3 regions of the Nocardioides luti genome follow, and region 1 is predicted to be linked to each of the others. Evidence: predicted binding sites of a transcription regulator. Region 1 holds the regulator's gene; each other region holds the start of a gene.
The links. The regulator LexA, encoded in region 1, represses DNA repair genes until DNA is damaged. The targets are predictions, from matches to a motif close to TCGAACANNTGTTCGA.

Region 1 (7,244 bases):
TGATCCTCGTCGAAGAAGACCACCAGGCCGCCGATCGGCGAGGCGGGGCCGGGCAGCGGCCAGGCCGCGATGGCGCGGGTGCCCTCGTCGCGCTGGCGGGCGACGAGCCCCGGGTAGCGGCCCTCGAGGTCGTCCACGCTGCCCGTGACGGACTCGCCCGTGCGGGTGACCGTCGTGAGCGGGACGTCGTCGTAGGCGTCGATGTGGCACCAGTCGAGCGCGGTGTCGCCGGCGTGCTCGGTGGCGACGTACCGCACCCGGCGGCCGGCGCCCTCCAGCAGCCCGAGGCCGACGCGGCGTACGCCGGCGAGGCCGCCGAGGTCGAGCAGCACGCTGCGCGCGACCTGGTCGATGCTGGTGGCGTTGCGCAGCTCGAAGCCGAGGCGGTAGAGGTGGCCCAAGGGCGCGACGGGTTCGTCCCCCGCCGCGTGCGTCGCGCCCCCGTCATCCAGCACCGAGACAGGATAGGTCAGTCCGGGCCCCCTTGACCGTCTGTCCAGCCCACCAACGCCGGGGTGTCGCGGGCCCCCCGGCCGGTCGGGGAGCGGGCGCTGGGCGGATCGGACACAATGTCCCGGTGGCGCCACAGGGGAAGCGGGTCGGGTCGCGACGGGGGCCGAAGAAGAAGCCGTCGTTGCAGCCGGCGCTGCTCCCGCTCGCCGCGGGCGTGACGCTCGCCGTGGTCGCGTGGGGCTACCTGGTGTACGCCGCGATCGACTTCGGCGGGACCGCCCGCTCGGGCGAGCAGAACGCCTGGTGGTTCCTCGCGCTGGCGTCGCTGGGCGCGGTCGCGTGCCTCTTCGTCGGCCTGATGCTCATCGCGCGTCTGCTGCGCCGGCTCGGGATCACGGGTGGCGCGTCGTCCACGCCGTCGGCCCCGCCCGCCGACCCCGGCTCGCCGCCCGTGGCTCCCCCGCTGCCGCCTCCGCCCGGCGGGCGGCGCGCGTCGCGCTGATCCGTCGGCCCGGCGGACGCGGCCTCAGAGATCGAGCAGCCGCGGCAGGTCCGCCCTGAGGTGGTGCGGTTGCAGGGCGAGCGTCTCGAAGTCTCCCGCCCCGGCCCACAGCAGCTCGAAGCTGTTGTCCGGCCCGTGCGCCTCGAGCTCCGGCCCGGAGAGCCGGGCCTCGCCGCGGACGTCGGTCACGAGGAAGTAGCGCGCCTCGCGGCCCGGCGTGTGCTCCCCGACCAGCAGCTCCCGGTCGATCGTGGCGCGCAGCGTGGTCTCCTCCCACAGCTCGCGGACCACGGCGTCCTCGAAGGACTCGCCCGGCTCGACGGTCCCGCCCGGCAGCACCGCGTAGTCGCGGCCGAGGTGGTGGCGCTTGATCAGCAGCAGCTCCGCGCCGCGTTGCACGACGGCCACGGCCCGAGGAGGGAGGGACACCCCGCGACCCTAGGCGCGGTCGGCCAGCCGGCGCACGAACTTCAGGCCGGACCAGGTGTCGTCGACCGCGGCGACCTTGACGTCGACGAAGCCGAGCTCGAGCCCGAGGGTGCGGACCCTGCCCTCGTCCAGGTCGACCCAGACGCCGCGCTCGGCCAGCGCCCGGTGGACAGCCTTCTTGGGCCAGCAGACCCAGACCGACCCGGCGGTGGCGGTGCGCTCCAGGAGGGCCGGCAGCCGGCCCGCGAGCGTGGCCAGGGTGGTGTGGAAGGTCAGCGTGACGTCGGCACGCGCCGGGAGACGGCGTACGACGTGGGCGCCGGTCAGGTCGCCGAGGTCGACGTCGTCCGGGAGCCGGTCGAGCAGCACGACGTGGCCGTCCCGGATGCCGAGCTTGGCGCGCAGCGGTGTGCTGGAGTAGCCGGCCATGCCCGGAGGGTAGGCCTTCACGCGTCCTGCCCGACGAAGGAGGATCTCCGGCACCTGGTGCCGAGGATCCTCCTTCGTCGCCGGTCAGCCGGTCCGGACACCCCACGTTTGGTCACCAACCGCAGGGTTTCCGCCGAAAACCTGCGGTTGGTGACCAAACCGCACACACCGGACGACCGCACACGGCCCGGGAAATGCCGCGAGGGGCGGGGCCACCAGGCCCCGCCCCTCGTCTTCCCCGGCCCACCAGCCGGGGTCGAGTCGGCTGATGAAGGTCTGTGCGCGCGCCGCTGGGCGCGCGGTGGGTCACTCCGTGACGGGGACCCGGAGGCGCTGGCCGGCGGCGACCATGGCGGAGTCGAGGGCGTTGAGACGCTCGATCTTGGCGACCATGGCGCGGACGTCGCCGTCACCGGCGAGCCCGGCCGCGATGTCCCACAGGGTCTCGCCGCTGCCGACCATCACGATCTCGGTCGGGGCGGGGGTGCCCGGCTTCTCCGAGGCGACCGAGCCGGCGCCCAGGGCGACGCCGATGCTCAGCACCGTGAGCAGGGCCGCGAGGAACACGACGAGCCGGCCGCGCCGGGTGAGCCGCACCGAGGCCCGGGGCTGCGCCGCGGCCACCGGCCGGCGGGTGGAGCGGCCGGCGGGACGGGCGGGCACGAGCCGGAGCTCGGGGCGCGCGGTCGGGGCGGTGGTCAACGGGGCGATCGTCATGGCGCTCATCGGAACTCCTGGGGAAGTGGAGGTCAGCATCGGTTCGTAGCTGCTGAAGGACTGTCTATCGGGGGCCACCGACAGTCCTGGTGGACCGACGGCTCGCAGCCTCTCGATCAGACATTCGATCGAACATGTGTACGACCTTAGAGCAGGTGTTCGAACGGCACAAGGGTCGACACGAACAATTGTTCGAAGCACTACCCGAGTCCCACCATGGGAACGCATGGCCCGTCTGTGCGTGCGGCATGGCCCGAACGGGCTATGCCGTCGCGCCGAACGGAGGAGGTTGAATGCTCACGCAGGCACTCCCGGTCGCCCGGGCAGTGATCCGCGCCAGCGGCCGGTTGGGCCCGTCCCCCCTACCTGACCGGTCGCTGACGGGGTCGCGACCCGGGGCAGGCACCGGCCGGGAGCGCCCGGCCGCCGCGTGGGGCTCAGGCCCGGCCGCGCCTCCCGAGGGCGCGCCGGCCCTGGGCGGCGAGCACGGTGGTGGCGGACGCCGTCACGCTCGGCACCAGGGCCCCGAAGCGCGACACGCCGCCGCGCCAGCCGGGCACGCTGCGCACGACCCGGCGGGCGCCGATGAGCGCCACCGCCTGGTCGGCGACCTCGTCGACGGTGAGGATCCGGCCGCCGGAGTGCACCAGCAGGCTGCCCAGCCCGCCGGGGGTCTGGCCGTCCAGCATCGCGGTCTGCACGCCGTCGGGGCAGATCGCGTGCACGCGGACGCGGCGCGGCGTCTCGGCGGCCACCGACATGGTGGCGGAGACGATGGCGGCCTTCGAGGCGGCGTACACCGTGTAGCCCGGCACCGGCGCCAGGCCCGCCAGCGACGCCGTGTTGACGATGTCGCCGCCCGCGGAGCCGAAGCCCTCGAGCGCGGCCTGCATCCCCCACAGGGTGCCGAGCAGGTTGACGTCCACCAGACGGCGTACGGCGTCCTCGCTCGTCTCGGAGAGCCGGCCGTCGTCGCCGACCCCGGCGTTGTTGCACCACACCGCAAGGGCACCGTGCCGCGCGGCCTCGGCCGCGACGGCCGCGTGGGCGTCCCGGTCGCGCACGTCCTGGCCGATCCCGGCCGCGGCGCCGATCTCGCCCGCCGTGGCGCTCGCAGCGGCGGCGTCCACGTCCGCGACCACCACCTGGTACCCGCGGTCCACGAGCCGCTCGGCGATCCCCCGGCCGATGCCGCGGGCGCCTCCCGTCACGACGGCGCTCAGCGGGCGGGCGGACGTGGGCGAGCTGGCGCGCGAGGACATGGCGGGAGTCAAGCAGATCCGGGGCCGGCGGAGCCCCGAGGGCACCCGGCACGGACGCGACACGCCGTTCGAACAGATGTTTGAACATCGGGTGTCCCGATGGCTACGGTGGGACTCCGGTCCGGGGTCCTCCCCGGTCCGGCCCACACCGTCACACCCGATCACGCCCGACTGATCGACCAGCCCGACCGGAAGGCAGCACCATGGCCACCAGCAAGACCCCCGGCAAGGTCGCGGACTCCTCCCGCGGCAAGGTCTCCGAGCTGCCGGACGGCCCGCCCGACGCCACCGGCCTGACGCCGCGCCAGCTGCGCGTGCTGGCCCACATCAAGGACTCGATCGAGCTGCGGGGCTACCCGCCCAGCATGCGCGAGATCGGCGACGCGGTCGGCCTGACCAGCTCGTCGAGCGTCGCGCACCAGCTCAAGGTGCTCGAGGAGAAGGGCTTCCTCAAGCGCGACCCGAACCGTCCCCGCGCGCTCGAGGTGTTCCTCCCCGAGGTGCTCGCGGCCCGCCGCTCGATCAGCTCGGCCGAGGAGTCGTCGTACGACGAGACCGGCATCGGCGACTCGCACCCCGCCGCGCAGTACGTCCCCGTCCTGGGCCGGATCGCCGCCGGTGGCCCGATCCTCGCCGAGGAGCAGATCCAGGACGTCTTCCCGCTGCCCAAGCAGCTGGTCGGCGAGGGCGAGCTGTTCCTGCTCGAGGTCGTCGGCGACTCGATGATCGACGCGGCGATCTGCAGCGGCGACTACGTCGTGATCCGCAAGGAGCAGACCGCCTCGAACGGCGAGATCGTGGCCGCGCTGATCGACGGCGAGGCCACCGTGAAGACGCTCCAGCGCCGCGACGGCAAGGTCTGGCTGATGCCCCACAACGAGGCGTTCGACCCGATCGACGGCACGCACGCGACCATCCTCGGGATTGTGACGGCGGTCCTCCGTAGGATGTGACCCATGTGTAGGGGGTGCAGCCCGGTGGAGCCGGTCCACGCCTCGGGGACGACTCGGGGGAATACCCGGTTTCCTGCCACGGCAAAATCGCCGAGGCTGGTCCGGTGAGCCTCCCGTCGATCCTCGTGATCCGGCACCGTTACCCCCGCGTGGTGCGCGGGGTCCTGGAGCTCACCCTGATCCTGACGCTCTGGGTCGGCTACTCCCTCTCGCGGCTGCTGGCCGACACCGCGCTGACCCCGGCGCTGGCCCGCGCGCACGACCTCCTGCACCTCGAGAGGCTGCTCGGCATCCACTGGGAGCTGCCGCTCAACCGGCTGTTCACCAGCCACCAGGCCATCGGCCTGCTCGGGTCGTACTGGTACGCCAGCCTCCACTACGTCGTCACCGGCGCCACCCTGCTGTGGCTCTACAAGCTCGGCACCCGGTCCTACCTGCCCGCCCGCCGGGCGCTGGTGGCCGGCACCCTGATCGGGCTGGTCGCCTACCTCCTGATGCCGACCGCGCCGCCGCGCTTCATCACCGGGTACGTCGACGTGCTCAGCCTGCACGCCTCCGACGGCTGGTGGAGCACGGACGCGTCCGCGCCGCGCGGGCTCGGCGGGCTCACCAACGAGCTGGCCGCCTTCCCCTCGCTGCACGCCGGCTGGGCCCTCTGGGTCGCGATCTCCGTGCAGCGCAACGCCGCCTGGCGCTGGGTGCGGGCGCTGGCCTGGGTGTACGCCGCCGGCACCGCCGTCGTCATCGTCGGCACCGGCAACCACTGGGTCATCGACGTGGTCGTCGGCTGGCTGGTGGTCCTCGGCGGCTTCGCGATCGCCCGGCGGATGCCGCGCCCGCTCGTGCCGGCGGCCGACCCGGTCGGCGTCGTGCCGCTCGCCGGCCAACCCACGGCGACCTCCGGGTGAACAAGCAGCGCTCCTCGGCGTGACGGCGTCACGCGGTGCGCGCTGCGTCGTTGGATGAGGCGTGACCTCCCCACGCACCGACCCGCCCCTGGCCCGACGCACCCTGCTCGCGACCGGCACCGTCGGTGCCGGGCTCGCCGGCGCGACCCTCGCCGCCCCGGCCGCGGACGCCCTCCCGCACCCGACGGCCGTCCGGCGCACGCCGTTCCGCCACGGCGTCGCCTCCGGCGACCCGCTCCCCCACGCGGTGGTGCTGTGGACGCGCGTCACGCCCACCGACGCGGCCACCCCCGGCAGCGGCCGCGGGCCCCGTGTCACGGTGCGGTGGGAGGTCGCGACCGACCGACGCTTCCGCCACGTCGTACGCCGCGGCGACTTCACCACCGGACCGAGCCGTGACCACACGGTCAAGGTCGACGCGCGCGGGCTCGAGCCGGCCACGTGGTACCACTACCGCTTCCACCTCGACGGCGCCACCAGCAGGGTGGGCCGCACCCGCACCGCCCCCGCCGAGCGGTCGACGCCGCGGCACCTGCGCTTCGGGGTGGTCTCCTGCGCGAACTGGCAGGCTGGCTGGTTCTCGGCCTACCGCGGCCTGGCTGCCCGCGACGACCTGCACGCCGTGGTGCACCTGGGCGACTACGTCTACGAGTACGGCCCCGGCGAGTACGGCTACGGCCAGTCCGACGAGGACATCCGCACCCACGAGCCGCGCCACGAGATGGTCTCGCTGGCGGACTACCGCCAGCGGCACGCGCAGTACAAGACCGACCCCGACCTGCAGGACCTGCACGCGAAGTACGCCTGGATCGTCACCTGGGACGACCACGAGGTCGCCGACAACCAGTGGAAGGGCGGTGCGGTCAACCACACGCCCGGGAAGGGCGACGGCGGCGAGGGCAGCTACACGAAGCGGCGCGCGCGGGCGCACCGGGCGTACGACGAGTGGATGCCCGCCCGGCTGGACGGCACCGCCCGGCTGGGCGACGGCGACCGGCTCTTCCGTCGGCTGCGCTTCGGGCAGCTCGCCGAGCTGAGCATGCTCGACCTGCGGACCTACCGGGACCAGCAGGTCGAGACCACCCCGACGCCGGTCCCGAGCCCGGACCCGGCCGTGAGCGACCCCGACCGGACGATCACCGGCCGCCGCCAGCTCGACTGGCTCAAGACCTCCCTGGACCGGCACGGCCCGCAGTGGAAGATCATCGGCAACCCGGTGATGATCGCGCCGGTGAACTTCGGCGCACTGCCCGCCGACGTCCGCGACGCGGTCCACCAGGTCACCGGCGAGACGCCCGGACCGGCCGACGGGGCGCCGTACAACACCGACCAGTGGGACGGCTACACCGACGACCGCCGCGAGCTGCTGCAGCACGTCCGCGACCACCAGGTGAAGGACGCGCTGTTCATCACCGGCGACATCCACTCGGGCTGGGCGGCCGAGCTGCCCTTCGACCCGGCGACCTACACCGGCGAGGGGCCGGCCGACGACTCCGCGGGCGTGGAGTTCGTCTGCTCGTCGGTCACCTCCAACAACCTCAAGGACATCACCGGCACGCCGCCGCGCACCTCGAGCGTGGCCGTCGAGGAG
Region 2 (7,244 bases), 890 kb from region 1:
TCGACGTCGCTGGTGACGCGGGCGACGAGGGCACCGCGGCGCTCGGTGTTCTGGGTGAGCAGCGGCAGGTCGTGCACGTGGCGGAACGCCTTGACGCGCAGCGTCGCCAGGCCGCGCTCGGAGGCGGTGAAGAGGCGGCTGGTCATGGCGTACGACGCCACGCTGGTCACGACGACGGCGACGGCCGCCACGAGGCCCATGAGGGTCGTGAAGCGGACGTCGGGGCCGCCGGGGCCGTTGAGCCCGCGGTCCAGGGTCTGCTGCACCGCGATGGGCACGACGACCTGACCGAGGCTGGCGACGATCGCCAGCAGCAGCGTGCCGACGATCCCCTCCTTGAGCTCGGGCGAGTAGGCCACGCCGCGACGGATGGTCTCGAAGGCCTTGATGTCCTCGCCGGTGTCCATCCGGGTGCCGCTGGGCGGCGGGGTGCTGGTCGTCGTGCTCACGGCGTGCCTCCGACCATCTCGACCTCGTCGAGGTGCTCGTTCTCGTAGGCGTTGACGAGTCGGGCGTAGGCGGGGCTCCGGGCCAGCAGCTCCGCGTGGGTGCCGCGGTCGGCGATCCGGCCGTCTTCGAGGTGGACGACCTCGTCGGCCAGCCCGATCGTGGCCTTGCGGTAGGCGACGACGACCAGCGTCGTGTCGGTGTCGCCCGCGCGCAGGGCCGCGAGGATCCGGGCCTCCACCTCGGGGTCGACGGCCGAGGTGGCGTCGTCGAGGATCAGCAGCCGCGGGCGGCGCACGAGGGCGCGGGCCAGCGAGATCCGCTGGCGCTGGCCGCCGGACAGCGACGTGCCGCGCTCCCCCAGCCGGGTGTCGAGGCCCTCGGGCAGCGCGGCGACGAAGCCGTCGGCCTGGGCGGCGCGCAGGGCGGCCCAGACGTCCTCGTCGGCCAGGTCGGCGCCGAGGGTGACGTTGCCGCGGACGGTGTCGTCGAAGAGGAAGGCGGTCTGCGGCACGATCGAGACGACCGAGGCGAGCTCGCCCCGCGCGAGGTCGCGCAGGTCGGTGCCGTCGAGCAGGATCCGCCCGTCGAGCGGGTCGACCAGGCGGGTCAGCAGCGTGGTGAGGGTGCTCTTGCCCGAGGCCGTGCGGCCGACGAGGGCCACGGTGCGGCCGGGCTCGACGGTGAACGACACGTCGGCGAGCAGCTCCTGGTCGGGCTCGTAGGAGTAGGCCAGGTGCTCCAGCTCGAGGCGCGCGCCGGCGCCGGTGGCGGCCGCCGTGGCGCCGTACCGCATCTCGCCGGTGGCCTCGATGACCGAGGACACGCGGCGGAAGCCGACGACGCTGCGGGGGAACTCGCCGAGCAGCCAGCCGATCGAGCGGATCGGGAAGGACACGATCGTGAGGAGGTAGGCGACGGTCACGACGTCGCCGGCGTCGGTGGCGCCGGACAGGACGCGGCTGACGCCGAAGGCCAGCACGACGAGCACGCCGATGTTGGGCAGGGCGGCGAGCGCGGGGTCGAAGGCCGCGCGGATCCGCCCGGCGCGGATGTTGACGTCGCGGAGCTCCTCGGCCTTGGCGGCGAAGCGGGCCATCTCCTCGCCCTCGCGACCGAGGGTCTTGACGACGAGCGCGCCGTCGAAGGACTCGTGGGCGATCTCGCTCACCTCGGCGCGCAGCTGCTGGGCGCGCGTCATCAGGGGCGAGCCGAGCCGCTGGTAGACGAGGTTCGCGGCGATCACGGCCGGGAAGACGAGCAGCCCGACGACCGCGAGCACGAGGTCGGCGACGAACATCTGGCCGACGGCGATCACCATCATCGCGAGCGTGCCGACCGCCATCGGCAGGGGCGCGATCGGGCCCCAGGCGGCCTCGACGTCGGAGTTGGCGTTGGAGAGCAGCTGGCCGGTGGGGTGGCGCTGGTGCCACTCCATGGGGAGGGAGAGGTACTGCCGGGTGACGGCGCGGCGGGTGTGGGCCTGCATGCGGTACTGCATGATGCCGGCGCCGAGGCGGCGCGCGACGATGCCGACCGCGCGCAGGATCGCGACCGCGAGGAAGAGCCCGAGGATCGCCCAGAGCAGTCCGCTGCCGATCTCGCCGTCCCGGAACGCCGGCACCAGGACGTGGTCGGTGGACCAGCCGAGCACCCAGGCGTCCGCGACCGTGAGCGCGCCGAAGAGCACGCTGCCGATGGTCGAGACCGTGAAGATCCAGGGCTCCCGGCGGATCGCCACGGCGAGCACCGCGAAGCCCTCGCGCGTCGTGGATCCGCGCCGCTCGTCCGTCACCGTCCTGCACTCCCCGTCTGCCGCGTCGCGGCCCTCTGCACCAGCGACTCACACTAGAGCCGGGCGCCGACGGCCCACGAATCGCGTTGCGCATAACCTCGGCCCATGACCCGGCATTCCCTGGCGCGCCGCGAGCGCCACGACCTGTGCGACCTGGCCCTCGCCCTCGGCGAGGACGCCGACACCCTCTGCGGCACGTGGGACGCGAAGGACCTCGTGGCCCACCTGCTCGTCCGGGAGCACCGGCCGCTCGGCGCGATCGGCATCGTGGTCCCGCCGCTCGCAGGGCTGGCCGAGCGCGAGATGGCGCGGGTGCGCCGGCGCGACTTCGCGGTGCTGGTCGAGAGGCTGCGCGACCCGAGCCTGCTGACGCCGTACGCCCTGCCCGGTGTGGAGGAGCTCCTCAACACGGCGGAGTACTTCGTCCACCACGAGGACCTGCGCCGCGCCCAGGCCGGGTGGGAGCCGCGCGTGCTCGATCCCACCGACGAGTCTCGGTTGTGGGCCGCGATCAAGGTCGCCGGCCGCGGGCTGGTGCGACCGGCCGGCGTCCCCGTGCGGATCGAGCGCACCGACACCGGCGCCACCGCGACCCTGCGCCGCGGCGCCGACCCCGCCGTCGTGAGCGGGCTGCCGTCCGAGATCGCCTTCTTCCTCTTCGGCCGCGACGCCGTGCGCGGGCTGTCCTTCTCAGGGCCGCAGGAGCGGGTGGCCAAGCTGCGGCGGTCGGACCTGGGCATCTGACACCGGGCCGACGTCAGTCGAGGTGGCCCGTCGCCGGGTCGATGCCGGCCAGGAAGTCGCGGATCGACTCCTCCAGCTGCGCGACGTCCGGCCACGACCCGTCCTACCTGGCCGAGCTGAAGCCGTAGCCCGGGTTCGGACCCGACACCCAGGTGAGGTCGACCTGCCCGCGCCGCCCCGACCGGCGCACGTCGAACACCTCGCCGTCGACCACGAGACGCGTCGGGTTCGCCATCTCCTGCCCCCTCCTGGCGCATGGACGCGACCATTGTGCGTGGGATCAAGTTCTGGCACCGGATTTCTTGATCCCATGCACACTCGCGCCGCTGGGGCGGGAAACCGTCGGCGATGATCGGGTGATGGACGCGACGTCGGCGGCGCTCGAGGAGCTCCGGGTGCGCGTCGTCGCGCTGGGGTGGGTCACCGACTTGCTGGTCGCCGGGTCCCTGGCCACCGGGGACCACCGGCCCGGGGTCAGCGACCTCGACCTCGTGGCCCTGGTCGACGGACCGATGTCGACCGCGCGGGTCGACGCCGTGGCAGCGATGCACCGCGAGCTGGACGCGGGCGTGGCAGCAGGGCTGGCGCTGGGCTGCGTGTACGTCGACGCGACCCGTCTCACCGACGCCACCCTGCGGCACCCGACCTGGACCCACGGCCGGCTGGTCGACCGCGTGCTGTCGCGCGTCACCCGCGCCGAGCTGGTCCGGCACGGGCACGCCCTGCAGGGCCGCGCGCCGTCCGCCGCGCTCCCGGCCATCACGGACGACGAGGTCCGCTACGCCGTGCGTGCCGACCTGGCCGGCTACTGGACCTGGGCGATCCACCGCCCCTGGCTCTGGCTGGACACCGCGTTCGCCGACCTGAGCCTCACGACGATGGCGCGTGCACGGCACACCCTCGCCACGGGCACGCTGCTCACCAAGACCGCAGCACTCGACCACCTCGCCGCACCTCCGTGGCTCCGCGACCAGGTCCGGGCGCGACGGAACGGCACCCGCGTGCGCTCGCCGAGGGTCCGTACCGCCGCGGTCGGCTGGGTCGATGCGGTGCGCACGGTGGCGCGGGCGCGACACCGCCGCTGAAGGGGTCGCCGGGCCGTAGGTGATGCTCGCGTATGGGGGCGGTCGGCCTATGTCCGCCGGGTGAAGGCGACCTTCCCGCCGGGGAGCTCGGTCATCGTGAAGGTCGGGTCGTGTGCTCGGGCGTGGTGCCTTGGGCAGAGGAGGCGGCCGTCCTTGAGGTCGGTGTTGCCGCCCTGGCTCCAGAAGGGGTCGTGGTGGGCGTGGCACATGCTGGGTGGCCAGTCGCACCCGTCGGCCGTGCACCCGCCCTGCTGGATGCCGAGGGCGAGGTGTTGGGCTTTCGAGAAGTAGCGGCGGGTGCGGCCGAGGTCGAGGACCTGGGACGTGCCGCCGAGGACGGCGGGGATGATCCCGGCCTCGCAGGCGAGTCGTCGGGCCTGGGAGGCCGTGATCTTGTCGCCCGTGTCCAACGTCGCAGCCTTCTCGGCTCCGAGGAGAGTCTCGAGAGGCATCGTGATGACCACGGTCGCGTTCACGCCGCCGGCGTTGGGGAGCCGGTCGGTGGGGTAGCGCTCGATGAGCTCGCAGAGCGCGGCACCCATCCGCTCCGGGCTGGGCTTCCGCTCGACTCCGGGTCCGTGGACGGCGGTCTGGTGCTTGGGGGCGGCGATGCCCTGGAGGATCTTCTTGAGCATCGACCCTTGGGCGGCGGGGATGGTGAATCGGCCGTGGCAGGATCCGTGGCCGTCGTCGCTCACGGTGAGGCGCATCTTCTGGCGGGCCTTGCGCTCCTCCTCCTCGAGGCGGCGACGCTCTTCCTCCTCTCCGGCGGCGGGGTCGATCACGTCGAGAAGACCTCGGCCGAGCCGTCGCAGGTCGACGGCGTCGTGATCGCCGGCCAGGTCGACGAGGTGCTTCTCCGCGAGCACGCGGGTCTCCGCGTCGACGTCGTCGGGGAGGTCGTCAAGGGCCCGGGTGATGACCTGGGCCTGCTCGGTCAGGATCGCCCCAGACGACAAGGCCTGACGGACGAGGTCCCAGCGGCCCAGGGCATCCGCCAAGTGGATCTTCGCCGCGGCCGTCCGATGCGTCTGGAGCGTCTGGGTGGCCCACCACGCCTGGGTCGAGGTCGCGCCGACGGACGAGCCGACATCGACGGAGTATGCGTGGACGGCGACGCGGGCTTCGAGCTCGGCGACTCTCGCCGAGAGTCGGGTCAGCTCCACCAGCGTGGCACCGGCCTCGTCGGCGGTCATGGACCAGACGGGAGCGTCGGCGACGTCGCTGATGCGTTCGCCGACGTCGCGGACCGCACGCGAGATCGCGTGGCGGGGGCCGTCGTCGGTGAACGTCTTCATGGGGAAAGTCAATCAGGGACCACCGACAATCCAGGGCTCAGAATGAGCCGGAAAGCGACCCTGAAGGTAAAATATCAGGACAAATGTTCGAACGGCGACCACAGCGGGCAAGTGGCACCCACGGAGACTTCGAAAGCGACCGCAAGGGGGACTTGCCCCGGCACCCACGGCGACCACATATCCAATAAATCCCCTACAACGGAGCTACGTCCAGGCGCGCACAGGCCGGACCACCGATGGCCTCGAGCCGTGGAGGGGTGAGGTGGTTTCGAGACAGGCGCTAGCGCGCCTTCCTCAACCACCGAAGGCAGCGCCCTCCTCAACCACCGGAGGCGGCGCCTTCCTCAACCACCGGGAGGCACCTCAACCTCCTCAACCACCGCAGGAGGTGGTTTCGAGACAGGCGCTAGCGCGCCTTCCTCAACCACCGCGAGGAAGCCTCAGCGGACGGGGTGCCCCGCGGAGGCTAGCGACGACTTCACGTCGGCGATGCGGAGCGTGCCGAAGTGGAAGACGGTGGCGGCGAGGACGGCGTCGGCGCCGGCGTCGACGGCGGGCGGGAAGTGCTCGACGCGGCCGGCGCCGCCGGAGGCGATGACGGGGATGCTGACCTCGCGGCGTACGGCGCGGATCAGGTCGAGGTCGAAGCCGTCCTGGGTGCCGTCGGCGTCCATGGCGTTGAGGAGGATCTCGCCGGCGCCGAGCTCGGCGGCGCGGGCGGCCCACTCGAGGGCGTCCAGGCCGGCGGACTTGCGGCCACCGTGGGTGGTGACCTCGAAGCCGGAGTCGGTCCCGGGGGCGCGGCGGGCGTCGACGGAGAGCACGAGCACCTGGTTGCCGAAGCGGTCGGCGATCTCGGCGACGAGCTCGGGGCGGTTGATGGCGGCGGTGTTGACGGCGACCTTGTCGGCCCCGGCGCGGAGCAGCCGGTCGACGTCCTCCACCGAGGACACTCCCCCGCCGACGGTCAGCGGGATGAAGACCTCCTCGGCGGTGCGCGAGACGATCTCCATCGTGGTCGCGCGGCCCTCGAACGACGCGGAGATGTCGAGGAAGGTCAGTTCGTCGGCGCCCTCGGCGTCGTACAGCCGGGCCAGCTCCACGGGGTCGCCCGCGTCACGCAGCTCCTGGAAGTTGATGCCCTTGACGACGCGGCCGGCGTCGACGTCGAGGCACGGGATGACGCGTACGGCGAGGCTCACGGCGCGCCCGGGAGCGTGAGGGCCAGCGCGTCCTCGAGGGTGAAGCGGCCCTCGTAGAGCGCGGTGCCGATGATCGCGCCCTCGACCCCGTCGCCGACCAGGCCCTGCAGCGCCTCGAGGTCGGACAGCTCGGTGATGCCGCCGGAGGCGACCACGGGACGCGAGGTGGCGGCGCAGACGTCGCGCAGCAGCTGGAGGTTCGGGCCCTGGAGCATGCCGTCCTTGTTGACGTCGGTGACGACGTACCGCGCGCAGCCCTCCGCGTCGAGGCGGGCGAGGACGTCGTAGAGGTCACCGCCGTCGCGGGTCCAGCCCCGTGCCGCGAGGGTGCGGCCGCGGACGTCGAGGCCGACGGCGACGCGGTCGCCGTACTCCGCGATCGCGGCGGCGCACCACTCCGGCTGCTCCAGCGCGGCGGTGCCGATGTTGACGCGTCGGCAGCCGGTGGCCATCGCGGCAGCGAGCGACTCGTCGTCGCGGATGCCACCGGACATCTCGACCTGGATGTCGAGGGTGCCGACGATCTTCGCCTGCAGCTCGCGGTTGTGCCCGCGGCCGAAGGCGGCGTCGAGGTCGACGAGGTGCAGCCACTCGGCCCCCGCCTCCTGCCAGCGCAGGGCCGCCTCGATCGGGTCGCCGAAGCGCTTCTCGGAGCCGGCGACGCCCTGGACCA
Region 3 (7,244 bases), 1.5 Mb from region 1:
ATCGTCATGTGGTGCCCGAAGACCTTGCTCACGCCGTACGGCGACCGCGGCCACAGCAGGGTCCGCTCGTGCTGCGGCGACTCCTGCACCTTGCCGAACATCTCCGAGCTCGACGCCTGGTAGAAGCGCACGTGCTCGGGGCGGTCGCCGGTGTGCAGCCGGATCGCCTCCAGCAGGTTCAGCACGCCCTTGCCGGTGACATCGGTCGTCAGGGGAGCGTTCTCCCAGGAGTAGGCCACGAACGAAACCGCGCCCAGGTTGTAGACCTCGTCGGGACCCGAGTCCCGGAGGGCTCGGATCAAGCTCGACATGTCGGTGAGGTCGCCGTGGTGGAGGCGGACGTCGGGCAGCAGGTCCTCGACCAGCTCGCGCTTCGGGTTGTTCTGGCCGCGGATCACGCCATGGACGTCGTACCCCTTGGCGAGCAGCAGCTCGGCGAGGTAGAGACCGTCCTGGCCGGTGATCCCGGTGATGAGCGCGGTGGGCATGGACGGATTGTGCCCGACGGCTCGGTCAGTAGGCGCCGCGAGAGCTGAAGACGGCGCCGAAGGTCTTGCCGAGGATCGAGAGGTCCTGCAGCATCGACCAGTTGTCGACGTAGTAGAGATCGAGGCGGATCGCCTCGGCCCACGACAGGTCCGAGCGCCCTGAGACCTGCCACAGGCCGGTCATGCCGGGCCGCACGCGGAGCCGGCGTTGGGCATCGAGGTCGTAGGTCGCCACCTCGCGGGGCAGCGGGGGGCGGGGGCCGACCAGGCTCATGTCGCCGCGGAAGACGTTGAACAGCTGCGGCAGCTCGTCGACGGAGAAGCGCCGCAGCCAGGTGCCCGGCCGGGTGATGCGCGGGTCGTCCTTCATCTTGAAGAGGCCCTCGCCGTCGTACCCCTGCTCTGCATGCAGCTTCGCCAGCACCTCCTCGGCGTTGGTCACCATCGTGCGGAACTTGAGGCAGAAGAACTCCTCGCCGTCGCGGCCGACACGGACCTGGCGGAAGAGCAGCGGGCCGCCGTCGAAGCGCTTGATCTGGATCATGGCGACGAGGTAGAGCGGCACGAAGGCGACGATCAGGCAGGCCGAGCCGACGAGGTCGAAGAGGCGCTTGCCCCAGCGGGAAGCGTCGATCGCCGTCGGCGGGTCGATGTGCATGAGGGGGAGGCCGCCCACGGGGCGAACCCGGATCCGGTCGCTCGAGATGTCGGTGACGCTCGGGGCCACGATCACCTGGACGTCGTGCGCCTCGAGGTCCCAGACCACCTTGCGCATCTGGCCCGCCGAGCCGAGCGCGCCACCGGCGAAGAAGATCACGTCCGCGCCCGAGTCGTGGACGATGTCGCCCGCCTCGTCGGCGTTGCCGAGCACAGGAATGCCGGACTTGGTCTCCTCGCTGAGGTCCCAGGCCGGCGTGAGGGCGCCGATGACGTGGTAGCCCAGCCACGGCTCGCGACGCAGCACGCTGGCGACCTCGTCGACGTGGGATCGGGAGCCGGCGATGAGCACGCGCTGGAGCAGCGCGCCGCGTCGGCGGGCGCTGTGGATGGCCCGGCGCAGGAGCAGGCGACCGAGCACGAGGGCGGGGACGCCGAGAACGAAGGCGAGCAGGAAGAAGCCACGGGACAGGGGGAACTTCGCGAGGTAGCAGCCGACCCCGGTGAGGCCCGCGGCGATCATGCTGGCCTGGACGACCCGCTTGTACTCGTCGGTCCCCGCGCCGAAGACGTTGTCGCGGTAGCCGCCCAGCGCGGCGATCGCGAGCAGCCAGCCGAGCATCATCAGTGGCCCGGCTATTCCGAGCGTGTCAGCCACGCGGACCGAAGATTCAAAGACGCCGAGCCGCTGACGGCCGAGGGATGCGAGGGAGCCCACACCGATGATCAGGCCCAAGTCGATGATCAGCGCGCTGAGCGGCAGGTAGGACAGCGCGCGACTCGCTCGTGCGGTCACCCGACCATCCTTCTGCGTTGCCACGAGCGTCATCGTCGATCCCCCACGGAGCGGTGTTCGTCGTCCCAGGGCCCCCCGGCCCTGTCTGCCGACCGTCGAGCTGTTCCCAGCCTGACGGCGCCAGCAGCCTAATCCGCTTCGGAGGTGTTAACGCCAGATCTCGGAGACTCGTTACGCCCGGGGGCGAGAACCACCCCTCGGGGTGCGGTCGCCCGCGCTCATTGTCCCGGCTGCAGTCTCCACCGGGACAAACCGCGACTGCTCAGGCGACGCCGGACTCCGGGAGCGTGCGGGTCAGCGCGGCCTCGTAGGCCTCCCACACGCCGTGCGCCTCGGGGTGCAGGCCCTGGGCGTCGCACCAGTCCTCGAACCCGGTGGTCAGGTGCATGGCGAGGAAGGGGGTGGGGATGACCCCGGGCGGCCGCACGGACGAGCTGCCGTCGCGGCGTGGAGCAGGAGCAGGGCTCCGATGCAGGCGCAACATCCTGAATGCCATGGCGCTCCCTCCAGAGCCCGACCCGGTTCGACGAGGTCCTCGTACCCCACTGTGAAGTCGTTCACACCTCGGGTGTGGGACGTCGTCGTCGGAGCGGCTCCGGGCGCGGCGCAGCCGCCCACGTCGTACGGCGGGTGGCGCGGCCGAACCTCTAGGGTGGTCGGCATGAAGGTTCTCGTCACCGGCGGCGCCGGCTACCTCGGCTCGGTCACCTCGAAGGCTCTCGAGGAGGCCGGGCACACGCCGGTCGTCCTCGACTCGCTGGACGTCGGCCCGAGGGTCTTCGTGAAGGACCGGATCTTCTACTCAGGTGACATCGCGGACCGGGCACTGCTGCGCCGGATCGTCGAGGAGCACCCCGACCTGGACGCGACGATCCACATGGCCGCGCGGATCGTGGTGCCGGAGTCCGTCGAGGAGCCGTACCTCTACTACGCCAACAACGTCGCGAAGTCGCTGGAGATGTTCGACGAGCTCGAGAAGCTCGGCAAGTCGCGGGTGCTCTTCTCCTCCTCGGCCTCGCTCTACGCGACCAAGGACGACTTCGAGGTCGTCGAGTCCGACCCGCTCGAGCCGACCTCGCCCTACGCCCGCACCAAGCGGATGATGGAGCAGATCCTGATCGACATGTCCGCGGCGACCGGGCTGCGCGCGATCATCCTGCGCTACTTCAACCCGATCGGCTCCGACCCGGACCTCGAGTCGGGCATCTACGCCAAGGAACCGTCGCACGTCATCGGCCAGCTCGTGATGGCCGCGCGCGGGCTCAAGGACTCCTTCACGATCACCGGCACGGAGCACCCGACGCGGGACGGCACGGGCATCCGTGACTACATCCACGTCTGGGACCTGGCGAAGGCGCACGTGCGGGCCGTCGAGAAGTTCGACGAGGTGCTCGAGGCGGTCGGCGAGCCGAGCGTGATCATCAACGTCGGTGCGGGCGACGGCGTGACCGTGCGCGAGCTCGTGGCGTCGTTCGAGCGCGTCTTCGGCTCCGAGGTGCCGGTCAGCGAGGGCCCGCCGCGGCCGGGTGACGCCGTCGGGGCGTTCGCGAACGCCGACCGCGCGGCCGAGCTGCTCGACTGGCGCACGGAGCTGTCGCTCGACGACGCCATCTTCTCGGCGCTCGCCTGGGGCGAGAAGCGCCAGGAGATCCTGGGCTACGAGTGACCCGCCGTTCGACCGCCGGGCTGCTCACCCTGGTGCTGCTGGCCGTCGGGCTCGTCGCCGAGGCCGGGTGGGCGTCGTACGGCGGTCGCTCGGAGGGGCTGGTGCCGGCGCACGTGACGCTCGTGGCCGGTCCGGCTGGTCCCGCCGGCGGAGCCGGTGACGTCGGTGCCACCGGTGCCCGGGTGGACGCGCCGCTGGCCGGCCGGACGATCGTGGTGGATCCCGGTCACCAGCTGGGCAACCACCGCTACCCGCGCAAGATCAACCGCTTGGTGCCGGCCGGTGGCTTCCGCAAGCCGTGCAACACGACCGGGACGGCCACGAACGGCGGCTTCCCGGAGGCGACCTTCGCCTGGCGGGTCTCGCGCCTGCTGAAGGCCCGGCTCGTCGAGCTCGGGGCGCGCGTCGTGATGACCCGGCACAGCCACCGCCAGGATCGCTGGGGGCCGTGCGTGGACGTCCGCGGCCGCGCCGGCAACGCCGCTCCTGCCGACCTCAAGATCAGCATCCACGCCGACGGCTCGTACACCGCCGGTGCCCGCGGCTTCCACGTCATCGCCCCGACCGACCGGCGGCCGTGGACGCACGACATCTACCGCGCCTCGAAGCGGCTCGCGGTCCGCTCGCGCGCGGCACTGCGGGCGGCGGGTCTGCCGGTTGCCAACTACGTCGCCGGTGGCGACGGCCTCGACTTCCGCTCGGACCTCGGCACGCTGAACCTCTCCGACGTCCCGACCGTCATGGTCGAGCTGGGCAACATGCGCAACGCCCGCGATGCCCAGCGGATGACGTCCGCCCGCGGGCGGACGACCTACGCCGAGGCCCTCGCCGACGGTGTGGTGCGGTTCCTGCCGTAGATCCGGCGGTGGCCGAGGAGATCGCGCAGCGACCGTCTCGAAACCACCCGACCGCCGAGTCCCCGAGGACTCGACGGTCTCAGGACCGACCGCCGCCCCCCAGGCGTCCGTTCGCCGGTCCTGGCCCGGTGAAGTGGGAGGAGACTGGCTGCCAGGACCAACGTGACCGATGCGTGATCGTCACGAGCAGAAAGCGGCGGTCTGGACCTCGGGAGGGTGCGGGCCGGCGATGTGGGTCAGGCGTCGATCGCCGTGCGCTCGGACGGCGACCCGACGCCGACCTCGATCTTGCGCGGCTTGGCCCGCTCGGCGACGGGGACGACCAGGCGCAGCACGCCCCCGTCGTACGCCGCCTCGATGCGGTCGAGGTCGAGGTTGTCGCCGAGCACGAGCTGGCGGCTGAACACGCCGCGCGGCCGCTCGGAGGCGAGCATCTCCCAGTCGCCGTTGCGGGCGACGCGCTCGGCGCGGACCGTCAGCACGTTGCGCTCGACGTCGAGGTCGATGCTCTCCCGGGCCACGCCCGGCAGGTCGAACTCGATCACGAAGCGGTCACCCTCGCGCCAGGCATCCATCGGCATCACCGCGGGGCGGTTCGTGGTGCCGAGCATCTGCTGGGTGAGTCGGTCGAGGTCACGGAACGGGTCGGTGTTTCGCAGCAACATCACAAGTCCTCCTTCAGGGTCGATGTCCACGGATCTATATCCGCTGGCACACATTTGATATACCGTCGACGTCATGACGTCAAGAGGGGTCTTCGCGATCTCCGTCGCGGCCGACCTGGTGTCGATGGAGATCCAGAACCTGCGGGTCTACGAGCGGCGCGGCCTGCTCGAGCCGGCGCGTACGCCGGGGGGCACCCGCCTCTACAGCGAGGACGACCTGGAGCGGCTGCGTCGGATCGGCGAGCTGCTGGCGGACGGGCTCAACCTCGCAGGGATCCACCGCGTGCTGGTGCTCGAGGACGAGGTTCGCCGGCTGGGTGGGCGGGTCCCGGACTGAGCGGACGTGGCGCTGGTCGAGGCCGTCAGTGGTCCGGCCTGTGCCCGCCTGGACGTAGCTCCGTTGTAGGGGATTTATTGGATATGTGGTCGCCGTGGGTGCCGGGGCTACTACCCCTTGCGGCTGCTTTCACACTCTCCGTTGGTGCCACTCTCCCGCCGTGGTCACCGTTCGAACATTTGTCCTGATATTTTACTTTCGGAGTGTGGATCAGGCTCATTCTGGCCCTTGGATTGTCGGTGGTCCCTGATTGACTTTCCCCGTGACCAGCTCCCAGACCACGGCTCCCCAGCACGCGATCGCGCGTGCCGTCGCAGCCATGGACGAGCAGGTCGACAACGTTCTCGATGCACCGGTGTGGTCGATGTCGGATGACGAGGCCGCCGCCGCACTCGTCGGGCTCACCCGGCTCATCTCGCGCATCACCGAGCTCGAGGCCCGCGTCGCCGTCCACGCATCTTCTGTCGAGGTCGGCTCGTCCGTCGGGGCCACGTCGATGCAGGCGTGGTGGGCGACCCAGACCTCCCAGACCCACCGGAGCACTGCGGCGAAGATCCACCTCGCCGAGGCCCTCGGCCGCTGGCACCTCGTTCGCCAGGCGGTTTCGTCCGGGGCGCTTTTGACCGAGCAGGCCCAGGTCATCGTGCGGGCGCTGGACGACCTTCCTGAGGATGTCGACCCCGAGACCCGGGTGCTGGCGGAGAAGCATTTGGTCGACCTCGCCGCCGACCACGACGCGATCGACCTGCGCCGCCTCGGCCGAGGTCTCCTCGACGTCATCGACCCCGCTGCCGGCGAGGACGAGGAGCGCCGCCGGTTGGAAGAGGAGGAGCGCAGGGCCCGGCAGAAGATGCGCCTCACGATGAGCGAGGACGGGCACGGGTCCTGCCACGGTAGGTTCACCATCCCCGCCGCCCAAGGCGCCATGCTCAAGAAGATCCTCCAAGGGATCGCGGCCCCGAAGCATCAGACCGCCGTCCACGGACCCGGAGTCGAGCGCAAGCCCAGCCCCGAGCGCATGGGTGCGGCGTTGTGCGAGCTCATCGAGCGCTACCCGGCCGACCGGCTCCCCAACGCGGGTGGCGTGAACGCGACGGTGGTCATCACGATGCCCCTGGAGATCCTGCTCGGAGCCGAGAAGGCCGCCACGTTGGACACCGGCGACAAGATCACCGCGAGCCAGGCCCGACGGCTCGCCTGCGAGGCGGGGATCATCCCTGCGGTCCTCGGCGGGAAGTCCGAGGTCCTCGACCTCGGCCGGACTCGCCGCTACTTCTCCAAGGCCCAACACCTCGCCCTCGGCATCGAACAAGGCGGCTGCACCGCCGATGGCTGCGACTGGCCACCCAGCATGTGCCACGCCCACCACGACCCGTTCTGGAGTCACGGCGGCAACACCGACCTCAAAGACGGCAGACTCCTCTGCCCCCGACATCACGCGAGAGCCCACGACCCGGCCTACGAGATGGCCAAGCTGCCCGGCGGGAAGGTCGCCTTCACCCGGCGGACGTAGGTCGATCCACCTGCCGACGAGCGAGAGCGATCTAGTCCGGATTGACCATGTCCCTGAGTTCAGCCTGCGCGCATGCTGGACGGCATCATCCGCCCTCGGTCGGGGAAGATCATGGAGCGATCTCGTCGCACGGTCCTGGGGGTGGTCGCTGCACTGGTGGCCGCCACGCTGTCCGTCACACCACCCGGTCCGGCGCAGGCAGCCGGCCGTCCGGACCTCGTCGTGCGAGCGCTCAGCGCGAGCCCCGGGTCAGTCCTCGCGGGTC

Region 2: H5V45_RS03180 (HNH endonuclease signature motif containing protein) is a predicted target of LexA. The motif match lies at 5,445-5,460, and genes of this name have one in related genera.
Region 3: H5V45_RS14535 (HNH endonuclease signature motif containing protein) is a predicted target of LexA. The motif match lies at 5,638-5,653, and genes of this name have one in related genera.

What each region holds. Positions count from the first base shown of each region.
Region 1 covers NZ_JACKXE010000001.1:1,562,443-1,569,686, forward strand. The annotation lists gene H5V45_RS07520 (ATP-binding protein) at 1-455, opposite strand, end outside; gene H5V45_RS07525 (hypothetical protein) at 578-955, shown strand; gene H5V45_RS07530 (NUDIX domain-containing protein) at 980-1,384, opposite strand; gene H5V45_RS07535 (DUF3052 domain-containing protein) at 1,394-1,813, opposite strand; gene H5V45_RS07540 (LysM peptidoglycan-binding domain-containing protein) at 2,120-2,539, opposite strand; gene H5V45_RS07545 (SDR family NAD(P)-dependent oxidoreductase) at 2,968-3,792, opposite strand; gene lexA (transcriptional repressor LexA) at 3,996-4,745, shown strand; gene H5V45_RS07555 (phosphatase PAP2 family protein) at 4,850-5,653, shown strand; gene H5V45_RS07560 (alkaline phosphatase D family protein) at 5,715-7,244, shown strand, end outside.
Region 2 covers NZ_JACKXE010000001.1:672,761-680,004, forward strand. The annotation lists gene H5V45_RS03160 (ABC transporter ATP-binding protein) at 1-449, opposite strand, end outside; gene H5V45_RS03165 (ABC transporter transmembrane domain-containing protein) at 446-2,242, opposite strand; gene H5V45_RS03170 (TIGR03085 family metal-binding protein) at 2,348-2,986, shown strand; gene H5V45_RS22225 (hypothetical protein) at 3,090-3,221, opposite strand; gene H5V45_RS03175 (nucleotidyltransferase domain-containing protein) at 3,346-4,071, shown strand; gene H5V45_RS03180 (HNH endonuclease signature motif containing protein) at 4,119-5,369, opposite strand; gene hisF (imidazole glycerol phosphate synthase subunit HisF) at 5,810-6,571, opposite strand; gene priA (bifunctional 1-(5-phosphoribosyl)-5-((5-phosphoribosylamino)methylideneamino)imidazole-4-carboxamide isomerase/phosphoribosylanthranilate isomerase PriA) at 6,568-7,244, opposite strand, start outside.
Region 3 covers NZ_JACKXE010000001.1:3,056,741-3,063,984, forward strand. The annotation lists gene gmd (GDP-mannose 4,6-dehydratase) at 1-488, opposite strand, end outside; gene H5V45_RS14505 (exopolysaccharide biosynthesis polyprenyl glycosylphosphotransferase) at 514-1,941, opposite strand; gene H5V45_RS14510 (hypothetical protein) at 2,204-2,437, opposite strand; gene galE (UDP-glucose 4-epimerase GalE) at 2,603-3,607, shown strand; gene H5V45_RS14520 (N-acetylmuramoyl-L-alanine amidase) at 3,604-4,464, shown strand; gene H5V45_RS14525 (Hsp20/alpha crystallin family protein) at 4,701-5,129, opposite strand; gene H5V45_RS14530 (MerR family transcriptional regulator) at 5,203-5,466, shown strand; gene H5V45_RS14535 (HNH endonuclease signature motif containing protein) at 5,729-6,979, shown strand; gene H5V45_RS14540 (CARDB domain-containing protein) at 7,091-7,244, shown strand, end outside.